Regions from separate parts of the Leifsonia sp. PARNA 1/14 genome, predicted to be linked through region 2. Evidence: predicted binding sites of a transcription regulator. Region 2 holds the regulator's gene; each other region holds the start of a gene.
The links. Region 2 encodes HrcA, which represses chaperone genes, less so after heat shock. Its sites were predicted from a motif close to TTNGCACTCGNNNNNNNCGAGTGCNAA; they were not measured.
Positions count from the first base shown of each region.

Region 1: the regulator HrcA is predicted to act here: its motif matches at 1,389-1,415, upstream of groL (chaperonin GroEL).
Region 3: the regulator HrcA is predicted to act here: its motif matches at 1,019-1,045, upstream of groES (co-chaperone GroES).

Region 1 covers NZ_JBVQSP010000001.1:275,652-279,612, reverse strand. The annotation lists gene groL (chaperonin GroEL) at 1-1,345, opposite strand, end outside; gene AC0HS0_RS01450 (cold-shock protein) at 1,507-1,710, opposite strand; gene AC0HS0_RS01445 (LytR C-terminal domain-containing protein) at 1,891-2,439, opposite strand; gene AC0HS0_RS01440 (DUF3263 domain-containing protein) at 2,463-2,762, opposite strand; gene msrB (peptide-methionine (R)-S-oxide reductase MsrB) at 2,936-3,370, shown strand; gene AC0HS0_RS01430 (nitroreductase family protein) at 3,367-3,939, shown strand; gene AC0HS0_RS01425 (DMT family transporter) at 3,944-3,961, opposite strand, start outside.
Region 2 covers NZ_JBVQSP010000007.1:117,925-121,885, forward strand. The annotation lists gene dnaJ (molecular chaperone DnaJ) at 1-970, opposite strand, end outside; gene hrcA (heat-inducible transcriptional repressor HrcA) at 1,019-2,035, opposite strand; gene AC0HS0_RS17830 (magnetosome magnetite crystal formation protein family) at 2,264-2,764, shown strand; gene AC0HS0_RS17835 (DUF4870 domain-containing protein) at 2,863-3,246, shown strand; gene hemW (radical SAM family heme chaperone HemW) at 3,267-3,961, opposite strand, start outside.
Region 3 covers NZ_JBVQSP010000001.1:112,321-116,281, forward strand. The annotation lists gene AC0HS0_RS00605 (THUMP-like domain-containing protein) at 1-1,001, opposite strand, end outside; gene groES (co-chaperone GroES) at 1,153-1,449, shown strand; gene rarD (EamA family transporter RarD) at 1,526-2,491, shown strand; gene guaB (IMP dehydrogenase) at 2,584-3,961, shown strand, end outside.

The sequences.
Region 1 (3,961 bases), on a different contig from region 2:
GCGGCGCCTCGATGGCGACCTTGACGATGTTCGCACCGGTCGCCTCGTCGCCCGTGAGCTCGAGCTTCTCGAACGCGGTCTTGCCGGCCTGGATGAGGGCTACGCCACCACCGGCGACGATGCCCTCCTCGACGGCGGCCTTCGCGTTGCGGACCGCGTCTTCGATGCGGTGCTTGCGCTCCTTGAGCTCGACCTCGGTGGCCGCGCCCGCCTTGATGACGGCGACGCCGCCGGCGAGCTTGGCGAGACGCTCCTGGAGCTTCTCGCGGTCGTAGTCGGAGTCGGTGTTCTCGATCTCGCCACGGATCTGGGCCACGCGGCCGGCGATGGCTTCGGGGTCGCCCGCGCCCTCGACGATGGTGGTCTCGTCCTTGGTGATGACGACCTTGCGAGCCTGGCCGAGCAGGTCGAGGGTGACGTTCTCGAGCTTGAGGCCGACCTCCTCGGAGATGACCTGGCCGCCGGTGAGGATCGCGATGTCCTGCAGCATGGCCTTGCGGCGGTCGCCGAAGCCCGGGGCCTTGACGGCGACGGACTTGAAGATGCCGCGGATCTTGTTGACGATCAGGGTGGCCAGGGCCTCCCCGTCGACGTCCTCGGCGATGATGAGGAGCTGCTTGTTGGCCTGGATCACCTTGTCGACGATCGGCAGCAGGTCCTTGATCGAGGAGATCTTCTGGTTGGCGATGAGGATGTACGGGTCTTCGAACACCGCCTCCTGGCGGTCCTGATCGGTGACGAAGTACTGCGACAGGAAGCCCTTGTCGAAGCGCATGCCCTCGGTCAGCTCGAGCTCGGTGCCGAAGGTGTTCGACTCCTCGACGGTGACGACGCCCTCCTTGCCGACCTTGTCGATCGCCTCGGCGATGATCTCGCCGATGGTGGTGTCACCGGCGGAGATGGACGCGGTTGCGGCGATCTCGGCCTTGGTCTCGACCTCCTTGGCGCTGGAGACGAGCTCGTCGGTCACAGCGGCGACGGCCTTCTCGATGCCGCGCTTGAGGGTGATCGGGTCGGCGCCGGCGGCCACGTTGCGGAGGCCCTCCTTGACGAGCGCCTGAGCCAGGACGGTCGCGGTGGTGGTGCCGTCGCCCGCGACGTCGTCGGTCTTCTTCGCGACCTCCTTGACGAGCTCCGCGCCGATCTTCTCGTACGGGTCGTCGAGCTCGATCTCCTTCGCGATGGAGACACCGTCGTTCGTGATCGTGGGAGCGCCCCACTTCTTCTCGAGGACGACGTTGCGACCGCGCGGGCCCAGCGTCACCTTGACCGTGTCGGCCAGGATGTTGAGGCCGCGCTCGAGGCCGCGACGGGCGTCCTCGTCGAAAGCAATGATCTTTGCCATGTGTTTCTCGTCCCTCCCGGACGTCTGCGAAAGATTCCGTTTATTAGCACTCGATCAGATGGAGTGCTAAAGCGATTCTGGCACTCGCGCCCGAGGAGTGCAAGAAGAGCGCCGCCCCGAGGGGCGACGCTCTCCTTATTGGTCTTGCCGATCGCTGCGTACTACAGCGGACGCACCGACTCGGCCTGCGGGCCCTTGTTGCCCGAGCCGACCTCGAACTGCACCTGCTGGCCCTCTTCGAGAACCTTGTAGCCGTTCATGTCGATAGCGGAGTAGTGAACGAAGACGTCCTGCCCCCCACCTTCGACGGTGATGAATCCGTAGCCCTTTTCAGCGTTGAACCACTTCACGGTCCCGTTCGCCATGCATTACTCCCATTGCTGTGTCGCTCGCCCGGTCCAGCGCCTGGCGTTGACTCCCGATCCTAATGCTTGTAATCCCCGGTTACGCCAGTCTTTTGGCCATTCCGTTACCAAAAAGGGCGAAACTTAAACACGCGTGAAACACAGGGATCAGGGCGCGCACATACGCAGGACGACGCGGGATCAGCCGGTGTAGTCACTCCCGATGACGACGGTGAGGTCGGCGCCGGTGTCGGCGAAGGCCTGCGACTCCTCGACGGTCGCGCCGGGGAGCGATTGCGCGGCACCCAGCGCCGCTGCCTGATTCTTGGGGTCGGAATAGTAGACGATCGAGTGCGTGATGTCCTGCGTGTCCGCGTTGGCGACCGCGCCGACCTTCCAGCCCGCGGCGGTCAGCTTCTTGCCCACGTTGCCGGCCAGGTCAGCCGTCGTCGTCCCGTTCAGCACGTTCACCGACAGCGACGAGTCGACCGTCGGCACGATCGTCGGCGTGGGGGTCGGCGTCGGCGTGGGCGTTCCGGAGGTGGTGTTGGGAGTGCCGTGGAAGGAGATCGAGCCGCTCACGAGCGAGAGGCCGAAGATGCCGGCGCCGACGAGGACGACGACCGCGAGCGCGGCCCAGCCCACGGCGATCCAGCCTCGGCCCTTCGGCCGCGGAGCCCGGTGCGCGCCGACGCGCTGGAGACCGTCGGGAATGTCGTCGAACCGGTCTCTCGGGTACTTCTCTGCCATCTAGGGGTGGTTTCCTCGCGGTGTCAGTCGCCGGACGGGAGTGTCCGGGATCGCCGGGCTGCCAGCCGGGTCTCGCGCAGCCGGAGCAGGCGCTTGACCAGCATGGGGTCGTGCCTGAGCGCTTCGGGGCGGTCGATCAGGGCTCCGAGGAGCTGATAGTACCGCGCCGCCGAGAGGCCGAACTCCTCGCGGATGGCCTGCTCCTTGGCGCCGGCATGCCGCCACCACTGACGCTCGAACGCGAGGATGGCGGCCTCGCGGTCGGTCAGGCCGACCGCGTCGGGCGGGGGGATCCGGTGGTCAGCGGCTTCCGCCACACGCACCGCCTCCCCTCGCCGTCTCCGAGTCAGTTCCGTCCCCGCGCTCGCGAGTCATCCTAGGGGCGTCGTCCTGTGTGTTACCCGTTTGGCCGCGGCACGTCGCGAGCCGAAACAGGGAACAGCGGGGCGCTCCGCGCCGTTTAGGCTGGGGAACGCCACGACGAAAGGATCGCACGATGGGTGCACCGCAGGACGACGCAGCACAGCAGACGTACGGGGTCAGCAAGACCGAGGACGACTGGCGTCGGGAGCTCAGCCCCGAGCAGTACGCCGTGCTGCGGGAGGCGGGAACCGAGCGGCCGTGGACCGGCGAGCTTCTCGACGAGGGCCGCGCCGGCCTCTACACCTGCGCGGCGTGCGGAGCCGAACTCTTCAAGTCGGGCACCAAGTTCGACAGCGGCTGCGGCTGGCCGAGCTTCTACGAGTCGATCCGGCCGGAGGCCGTGCAGCTGCTCGAGGACGACAGCCTGGGCATGGTCCGCACCGAGGTCCGCTGCGCCACCTGCGGCTCGCACCTCGGCCACGTGTTCCCCGACGGGTTCGGCACGCCGACGGGCGACCGCTACTGCATGAACTCGATCTCCCTCAACTTCGCGCCGGGCGCCGAATGAGCGCAGGCGGACGCGCCGCGAGCGACCTCGTCGACCGGGTCGCCGCGCGCCGCTCGTACTCGCGCGTGACGCCGGCGGCTCCCAGCCACGAAGAGCTGCTGCCGCTGGTCGCCGCGGCCGGACGCGTCGCCGACCACTCGGCTCTCCACCCGTGGCGGCTCATCGAACTGCGCGGCGACGCCCGGGTGCGGCTGGGCAACGCGTTCGCCGAAGACGCCAGGCTCACGGGCGAGGCAGCCGAGAAGCTGGCCGCCAAGCCGCTGCGCTCCTCCCTCCTGCTGGCGATCGTCTCGGTGCGCACGAAGAGCGAGAAGGTGCCGGGCTGGGAGCAGGACGCGGTCGCCTCCGGTGTCGCGCACGTCCTGAGCCTGCTCCTCCACGATGCCGGCTGGGGCGTCATCTGGCGCACCGGCCACCACACGCGGTCCAAGGCCGTTCACCGGATGCACGGGCTGGCCAAGAACGAGCGCCTGCTCGGCTGGCTCTACGTCGGCGGGGTTCCGGAGGAGAGCAAGGAGGGGCATCGCAAGTCGATCGACCCCGAGCGCTTCCTCAGCGTGCTCGACTGACCCCCTAGCTCTTCTCGACCTC
Region 2 (3,961 bases):
GGATGCCGACCCGCAGGTCGCCGCGGCCGCTGCCGCGCAGATGCGTGATCCCGCGATCCTTCACCGAGACGATGTCCGCGCTCTGCGTTCCGGGCTTCAGCTCGAGGCGGATGTCGCCGTCGAGCGCCTTCACCGTCGCCGTGGTGCCGAGGATGGCGTCGGCCATCGACACCTCCAGCGTGCACAGGAGGTCGTCGCCGTCGCGGCTGAAGACCTCGTGGTGCTTCACCTTGATCTCGAGGTAGAGGTCGCCGTTCGGGCCGCCCGCGGGGCCGGCCTCGCCCGAGCCCGGCATCTGCAGGCGCAGACCCGTCTCGACGCCGGCGGGGATGTCGACGGGAACCGTGCGGCGGGCGCGCACGCGGCCCTGACCCTGGCAGGTCACACACGGTGTGGCGATCACCGTTCCGTAGCCGCGGCAGCTGCCGCAGGGGCTGGACGTCATCACATTGCCGAGGAGCGAGCGCACCGAGCGCTGGATGCTGCCTGTGCCATGGCAGATGTCGCAGGTCACCGGCGCCGTGCCGGGCTGGCAGCACGAGCCGTTGCAGGTCTCGCAGACCACAGCCGTGTCGACCTCCAGGTCGCGGTGCGTGCCGAAGACGACCTCGTCGAGTTCGACCTCCACGCGCAGCAGGGCGTCCTGACCGCGCTCGCGACGCGACCGCGGACCGCGCGTCGCCCCGCCACCTCCGCCGAAGAACGTCTCGAAGATGTCGCCGAAGCCGGCGAAGTCGCCCGGGCCTCCTGCACCGCCGAACCCCGTCGGGCCGCCCAGGTCGTACTGCTGACGCTGCTGCGGGTCGCTGAGGACGTCGTAGGCGTGCGTGACGAGCTTGAAGCGCTCCTGCGCCTCGCTGCTGGGGTTGACGTCGGGGTGCAGCTCGCGCGCGAGCCGGCGGTACGCCTTCTTGATTTCGTCGGGGGTGGCGTTGCGGTCAACGCCGAGTACTTCGTAATGGTCGGCCAAAGTAAGGCTGTTCCTTCTGTTCGTCGCGTCGTGTTCGTCAGGTCGGTGTCAGTCGCCGAGGAGGCGGGAGAGGTAGCGGGCCACGGCGCGCACCGCGGCCATGTTGCCCGAGTAGTCCATGCGGAGCGGGCCGAGGAGGCCGACCCGGGCCAGATCGGAGCCGGAACTGTAGGTGCTCGACATGACGGAGGTCTCCGTCAGCCCGATGACCGCGTTCTCGCGCCCGATGCTCACGGCGACGCCGTGCTGGTCGAGCGCCATCTCGTCGAAGAGCCGCAGCAGGACCACCTGCTCCTCGATGGCCTCCAGCACGGGGGTGATGGAGCCGGGGAAGTCGGTCTCGGTGCGTGCCAGGTTCGCCGCGCCCGCCATCACCAGCTTGTCCTGGCGGTTGGCGGCGATCTGGTCGAGCAGCGCTCCGGCGACCGGGGCGACCAGCATACGGGTGCGGTCGCTCAGGTGGTCGGGCAGCTGCCTCAGGCGCGCGGCGGCGTCCACGAGCGACAGCCCGGCGGCCGCGCCGTTGATCGCGCCGCGGATCTCGGCGATCTCGGTGTCGTCGAGCTCCTCCTGCAGCTCGATCACGCGCTGCTCGACCGCGCCCGAGTCGGTGATGAGCACGCTGAGGAGGCGGCGCGGAGCGAGGGAGACCAGCTCGATGTGCCGGATCTTCGAACGCGCGACCGACGGATACTGCACCAGCGCGACCTGGTTCGTGAGCTGCGACAGCAGCCGCACCGTGCGCGAGAGCACGTCGTCGACGTCGACGGACTGCCCGAGGAACGTCTCGATCGCGGTGCGTTGCGCCGCGGACAGCGGACGCGCCTCCGCCAGGTGGTCGACGAACAGCCGGTAGCCCTTGTCGGTGGGCACCCGGCCGGAGGAGGTGTGCGGCGCGGCGATCAGCTGCTCCTCCTCCAGAAGAGCCATGTCGTTGCGGATGGTCGCGGCGGACACACCGAACGAATGCCGCTCCACGATGCTCTTGGAGCCGACCGGCTCCCGGGAGGCGACATAGTCCTGCACGATGACGCGGAGCACTTCGAGACTGCGTTCAGAGACCACGCCAACCGCCTCCTGTCGTCGCTGGGGCTCGAGGTTCGAGCGTACGGATCGAGCACGGGAAGGACCCCGGGCGGGCTGGCACTCGGAGATCCTGAGTGCTAATCATATCGCGTCCGCGTCGGAGAACGCTCAACGCGCGACACCGATGATTTACGCCGCGCCGCCACGGCTGTACGGTATGCGCACCGGCTCGGAAAAGCCCGCAGCCGACCACGAAAGGGTTTCCTCATGACAGACCCGACCCAGCCTCCCGCCGACGGCGACAGCGGACTCCCGCCGCAGCAGCCGTACGGCGCCCCCGCCGGCCAACCCGCCGGTCAGCCCGCCGGCGCGGTGCCTCCGCAGCAGGGGTACGCGGCGGCGCCGGCCGCTCCCCTCGACCCGGCCCAGGACAAGCAGTGGGCCTCCTTCGCCCACCTCGGCGGGATCCTCTGGTTCCTCCCGTCCCTCATCATCTGGCTCGTCTTCAAAGACCGGGGCGCCCTCACCAACCAGGAGGCCAAGGAGGCCCTCAACTGGCAGATCACGTGGATCATCGCGTGGGCCGTGTCCCAGGTGCTCGGGGTCATCATCGGCACGTTCACCTTCGGCATCGGCTACCTGCTGTTCAGCCTGCTCATCCCGTGGGCGCTGTACATCGTGAACCTCGTGTTCTCGATCCTCGGGTTCGTCAAGGTGAACAGCGGCGGCAGCTACCGCTACCCGATCAACTTCCGGTTCATCAAATAGCCGCCAGAAATCGGTCCAAGGCTCTCGGCTGCTTCTCAGGATCGGCCTCCGACCCCTAGGCTGAGACGCGTCATTACCCCATCGGAGGAGACAACACCATGTCCGCAACGCCCCCACCCCCGCCGCCTCAGCAGCCGTACGGAGGTCAGGCGCAGTCGCTGAGCCCGGCCGACGAGAAGCTCTGGGCCACCCTGATCCACATCGGCGGCATCCTGTTCAACTGGATCCCCGCTCTGGTCGGCTACCTCGTGCTCAAAGACCGCGGCCCGTTCATCCGGTCGCACACCGCCACCGCGCTGAACTTCCAGATCACGCTGTTCATCGGCTACGTGGTCGGCTGGATCCTCAGCATCGTCGGTATCGGCCTGATCATTCTGCTCGCCGTCTGGGTTCTCAACATCGTGTTCAGCATCATCGCGGCCATCAAGGCCAACCAGGGGCAGTTCTACACCTACCCCATCGCCATCAAGTTCGTGAGCTGAGACCGGAACCGGTCACTCGATCACTCCTCGGCGAGAAGCCGTCTCACGACGGCGTCCGCCAGCAGCCGCCCTCGCAGGGTCAGCACCACCGACCCGGCGAGGGCGGCTTTCGCGTCGACCAGGCCGTCGGCGATCAGCCCGGCGACGGCGCGACGGCCGGCAGGCTCCAACTCGTCGGTGCTCACGCCCTCCCGGATGCGGGTGAGCAGCAGGACGCGCTCGACGCGGCGGGTCTCGGCGTCGAGGGTCTCCCGGCCCGCGGCGGGCGACTCCCCCGCCAGAACGCGCTGGGCGTAGGCCGCCGGATGCTTCACGTTCCACCAGCGAACACCGCCCACGTGACTGTGCGCGCCGGGGCCCACGCCCCACCAGTCGTGCCCGAGCCAGTAGGCCAGGTTGTGGCGTGACCGGTGCGCGTCGTCGGTGGCCCAGTTGCTGACCTCGTACCAGCCGTAGCCGGCACCGGCGAGCCGCGCCTCGGCCAGCTCGTACATGTCGGCCTCGAGGTCGTCGTCCGGCTCCTGCACCGCGCCCGAGCGGATCTGGCGCGCGAGCTTCGTGCCGGGCTCGACGATGAGGGCGTAGGCGGAGACGTGGTCGGGCTCGCACGCCAGCGCCGCGTCGAGCGAGCGTGACCAGTCGTCGAGTGTCTCCCCGGGCGTGCCGTAGATCAGATCGAGGCTCACCTGGAGGCCGGCCTCCCGTGCCCACCGCA
Region 3 (3,961 bases), on a different contig from region 2:
GCGAACGGCAGGGTCTCCAGGATGCGGAATCCCGCAGCGAAGGGCGTCTCTCTGGCGACGTCCGCCGTGATGTAGGCGATCCCGTCGCCGAGCATCCGGCCGTCGAGTCGGCGTGCCAGGTCTCCGATCAGGCGCGCGCGGATGACAGCGCCGTCGGGCTCGTACAGGTACTCGCCCAGCTCGCCCGTCTCGGCGTCTTCGCTGTCCGCCTCCCCGGTCAACTCGTGACCGTCGTCGCCCCGCAGAACCAGGGCCGAGCGCCGGATGCCCGAGCGTGCAAGCGCACCGAACCACAGCCCGAGCTCCACCACTTGGCCGTCGGCAGACACCCACTGCGCTTCGGCCGTGGAGGGGATGAGGTCCCTGTCGAACCCGGGTCCGAGCTTCAACCCGACCGAACGACCGGTCGCCAGTTCGTAGGCGAAGCCGAGAGACGGGGTGTAGTCGTCGGGGTCGGTGAGCCTGTCGGTGTCGGTGTGCCCGGCGGTCCGTCGCGCCGGGTCGAGGTAGACACCGTCGATCGAGCGCAGGTTCACGTCCTCCGCCCGCCGGTGTTCGACCGTCGCGGAGGGGAACGGGGCCAGGTTGAAGGCGGCGATCGCGGCGGTGACCTCGTCGGCGTCGACCGCCGTGACTTCCAGGTCGAGTGCGGCGATGGCCAGGGCGTCGCCGCCGATCCCGCAGCCGAGGTCGGCGATGCGGGTCAGCCCGGCCGCTCGGAAGCGTCCGGCGTGGCGCGCAGCGACCGACAGGCGTGTCGCCTGTTCGAGCCCGGCCTCCGTGAAGAGCATCCGGGAGGCGAACTCGCCGAACTTGCCCGCGGCCTTCTTGCGGAGCTTCGCCTGGGTGAGAACGGCGGCCACGAGCGCGGGGGAGTGGCCCTGCTTGCGCAGGGACGTGACCATGCTCAGCACGTCCGTCTCGGACCGGTACGGGGGCAGCGAGTCGAGCAAGCGCAGCCCTTCGGGGCTCAGCAGTTCGACGAGTTCGGACCGGTCCATGTGGACCACGGTACCTTCTGGCACTCACGTTGCGGGACTGCTAACGCACCCCCTAGACTCGTGGTTAGCACTCTCCGTGCGAGTTTGCTAACGCAAGCCGCACACCACCTGAGTTCGCAAAGACTGAGTTCACCAAAGAAAGAGGTCAACCGTGTCGGTCTCCATCAAGCCGCTCGAAGATCGCATCGTCATCAAGCAGGTCGAGGCTGAGCAGACCACTGCTTCCGGTCTGGTCATCCCCGACACCGCCAAGGAGAAGCCCCAGGAGGGCGAGGTCGTCGCCGTCGGACCGGGCCGCATCGACGACAACGGCAACCGCGTGCCGCTCGACGTCGCCGTCGGCGACAAGGTGATCTACTCCAAGTACGGGGGCACCGAGGTCAAGTTCGGCGGCGAGGACTTCCTGGTCCTCTCGGCTCGCGACGTGCTCGCGGTCGTCGTCCGCTGACGAACCCCTTCACGAAAGGCCCGGGTGCTGAGCACCCGGGCCTTTCGTCATCTTCAGCGCTGCTGCCGGGCCGCTGATGTCCCCGGCACGGAGTAGTGTCGTGGAAGTGCCGCAGCCCCTCACCGAACACCGCCGATCCGGCCTGATCTATGCGATTTCCGCGTACGTCCTCTGGGGCATCCTCCCCATCTACTTCCTCGCGCTCGCGCCGGCCACCGCGTGGGAGATCGTCGCCTGGCGCGTGATCTTCTCGCTGGCCTTCTGCGCCATCGCGATCGCCGTCACCCGGTCGTGGCGCACGTTCGGCTCGCTGCTGAAAGACCGGCGCGTGCTCTTCACGATGGGCCTCGCCGGCGCCCTCATCTACGTCAACTGGCAGACCTACGTGCTGGCGACCGTGAGCGGGCACGTGGTGGAGGCCGCCCTCGGCTACTTCATCAATCCGATCGTCACCGTGTTCCTCGGGGTCGTCGTGCAGCGGGAGAGGCTGCGCGTCGCCCAGTGGGTGGCGGTCGGCGTGAGCATCGTGGCGGTGATCGTGCTCGGCGTCGGGTACGGACAGATCCCGTGGATCGCGCTGATCCTCGCGTTCTCGTTCGGCTTCTACGGTCTCATCAAGAAGCGCGTGGGCGGCCGCGTCGACGCCGTCTCCGGGCTCACCCTCGAGACGATGTGGCTGACTCCGGTGGCCATCGTCCAGCTCATCGTGGTCTCGTTCACCGCCGGGCTGACCATCGGCAGCAACGGCCCGTGGCACACGGTGCTGCTCGTCGGCGCCGGCGTCATCACCGCGGTGCCGCTGCTGTTCTTCGCCGCGGCCTCCCGGAGACTGCCGCTGGTCTACATGGGCTTCATCCAGTACTTCGCGCCGTTCATCCAGTTCCTGGTGGGCGTGGTCGTACTGAACGAGGCGATGCCGCCGGAGCGCTGGATCGGATTCGCGATCGTCTGGCTCGCGCTGCTCATCCTGAGCGTCGACATGATCGTCGCCGCCCGGCAGGGCCGCAAGCAGGCCGAACTCGACCTCGCCACGATGGAGTGAGCGGCCGCTGAGCGGTCGGCGGGCGGAATAGACCCCCAGGTTCTGCCGTTACCATTGGACATCCACACTCGCGCGACCTTGATAGGGGTGAAATGGACCAGGCGGATCCGTTCGGATTCATCGGTTTGACCTACGACGACGTCATGCTCCTCCCCGGGCACACCGACGTCATCCCGAGCGAGGCGGACACCTCGACTCGCCTGACCAAGCGGATCACCATGGCGACACCGCTGCTGTCCAGCGCCATGGACACCGTGACCGAGTCGCGCATGGCCGTGGCCATGGCCCGTCACGGCGGCATCGGCATCATCCATCGCAACCTCTCCATCGAAGACCAGGCGACCAACGTCGACAAGGTCAAGCGCTCCGAGTCGGGCATGATCACCAACCCGGTGACCACCACTCCCGAGGCGACGGTCGAAGAGGTCGACGCCCTGTGCGGTCAGTTCCGCGTGTCCGGCCTCCCCGTGGTGGAGGGCGACGGCAAGCTCGTCGGCATCATCACGAACCGCGACATGCGCTTCGTGTCGCCGTTCGAGCGCTCGACGACGCTCGTCCGCGACGTGATGACGCGCATGCCGCTCATCACCGCCCCGGTCGGCATCGACCCGGACGCCGCCGTCGCGATCTTCGCCGAGCACAAGATCGAGAAGCTTCCACTCGTCGACGCCGACGGCAATCTCCGCGGTCTCATCACCGTCAAGGACTTCGACAAGAGCGAGAAGTACCCCGACGCCACCAAGGACGACGAGGGCCGCCTGCGGGTCGGCGCCGCTATCGGCTTCTTCGGCGATGCCTGGGACCGCGCGATGACCCTGGTCGACGCGGGTGTCGACGTCATCGTCGTCGACACCGCCAACGGCGACTCGGCCGGCGTGCTCGACATCATCAGCCGCCTCAAGCACGAGCCGCGCGCGTCGCACGTCGACGTGATCGGCGGCAACGTCGCCACCCGCGCCGGCGCGCAGGCGCTCATCGACGCGGGTGCCGACGCCATCAAGGTGGGCGTCGGCCCCGGCTCCATCTGCACCACCCGCGTCGTCGCGGGCGTCGGCGTGCCGCAGGTGACCGCCGTGTACGAGGCGTCGCTCGCCGCCCGCGCGGCGAACGTCCCCCTCATCGCGGACGGCGGCCTCCAGTACTCGGGCGACATCGCCAAGGCTCTCGTCGCAGGAGCGGACAGCGTCATGCTGGGCTCGCTGCTGGCCGGCACGGCGGAGTCTCCAGGCGACCTCGTGTTCGTCAACGGCAAGCAGTTCAAGAACTACCGCGGCATGGGCTCCCTGGGCGCCCTCCAGACCCGCGGCAAGAAGACCTCATACTCGCGCGACCGCTACTTCCAGGCGGATGTGCCGAGCGACGAGCAGCTGATCGCCGAGGGCATCGAGGGTCAGGTCCCGTACCGCGGCCCGCTCGCGGCTGTGGCCTACCAGCTCGTCGGCGGCCTGCGCCAGTCGATGTTCTACGTCG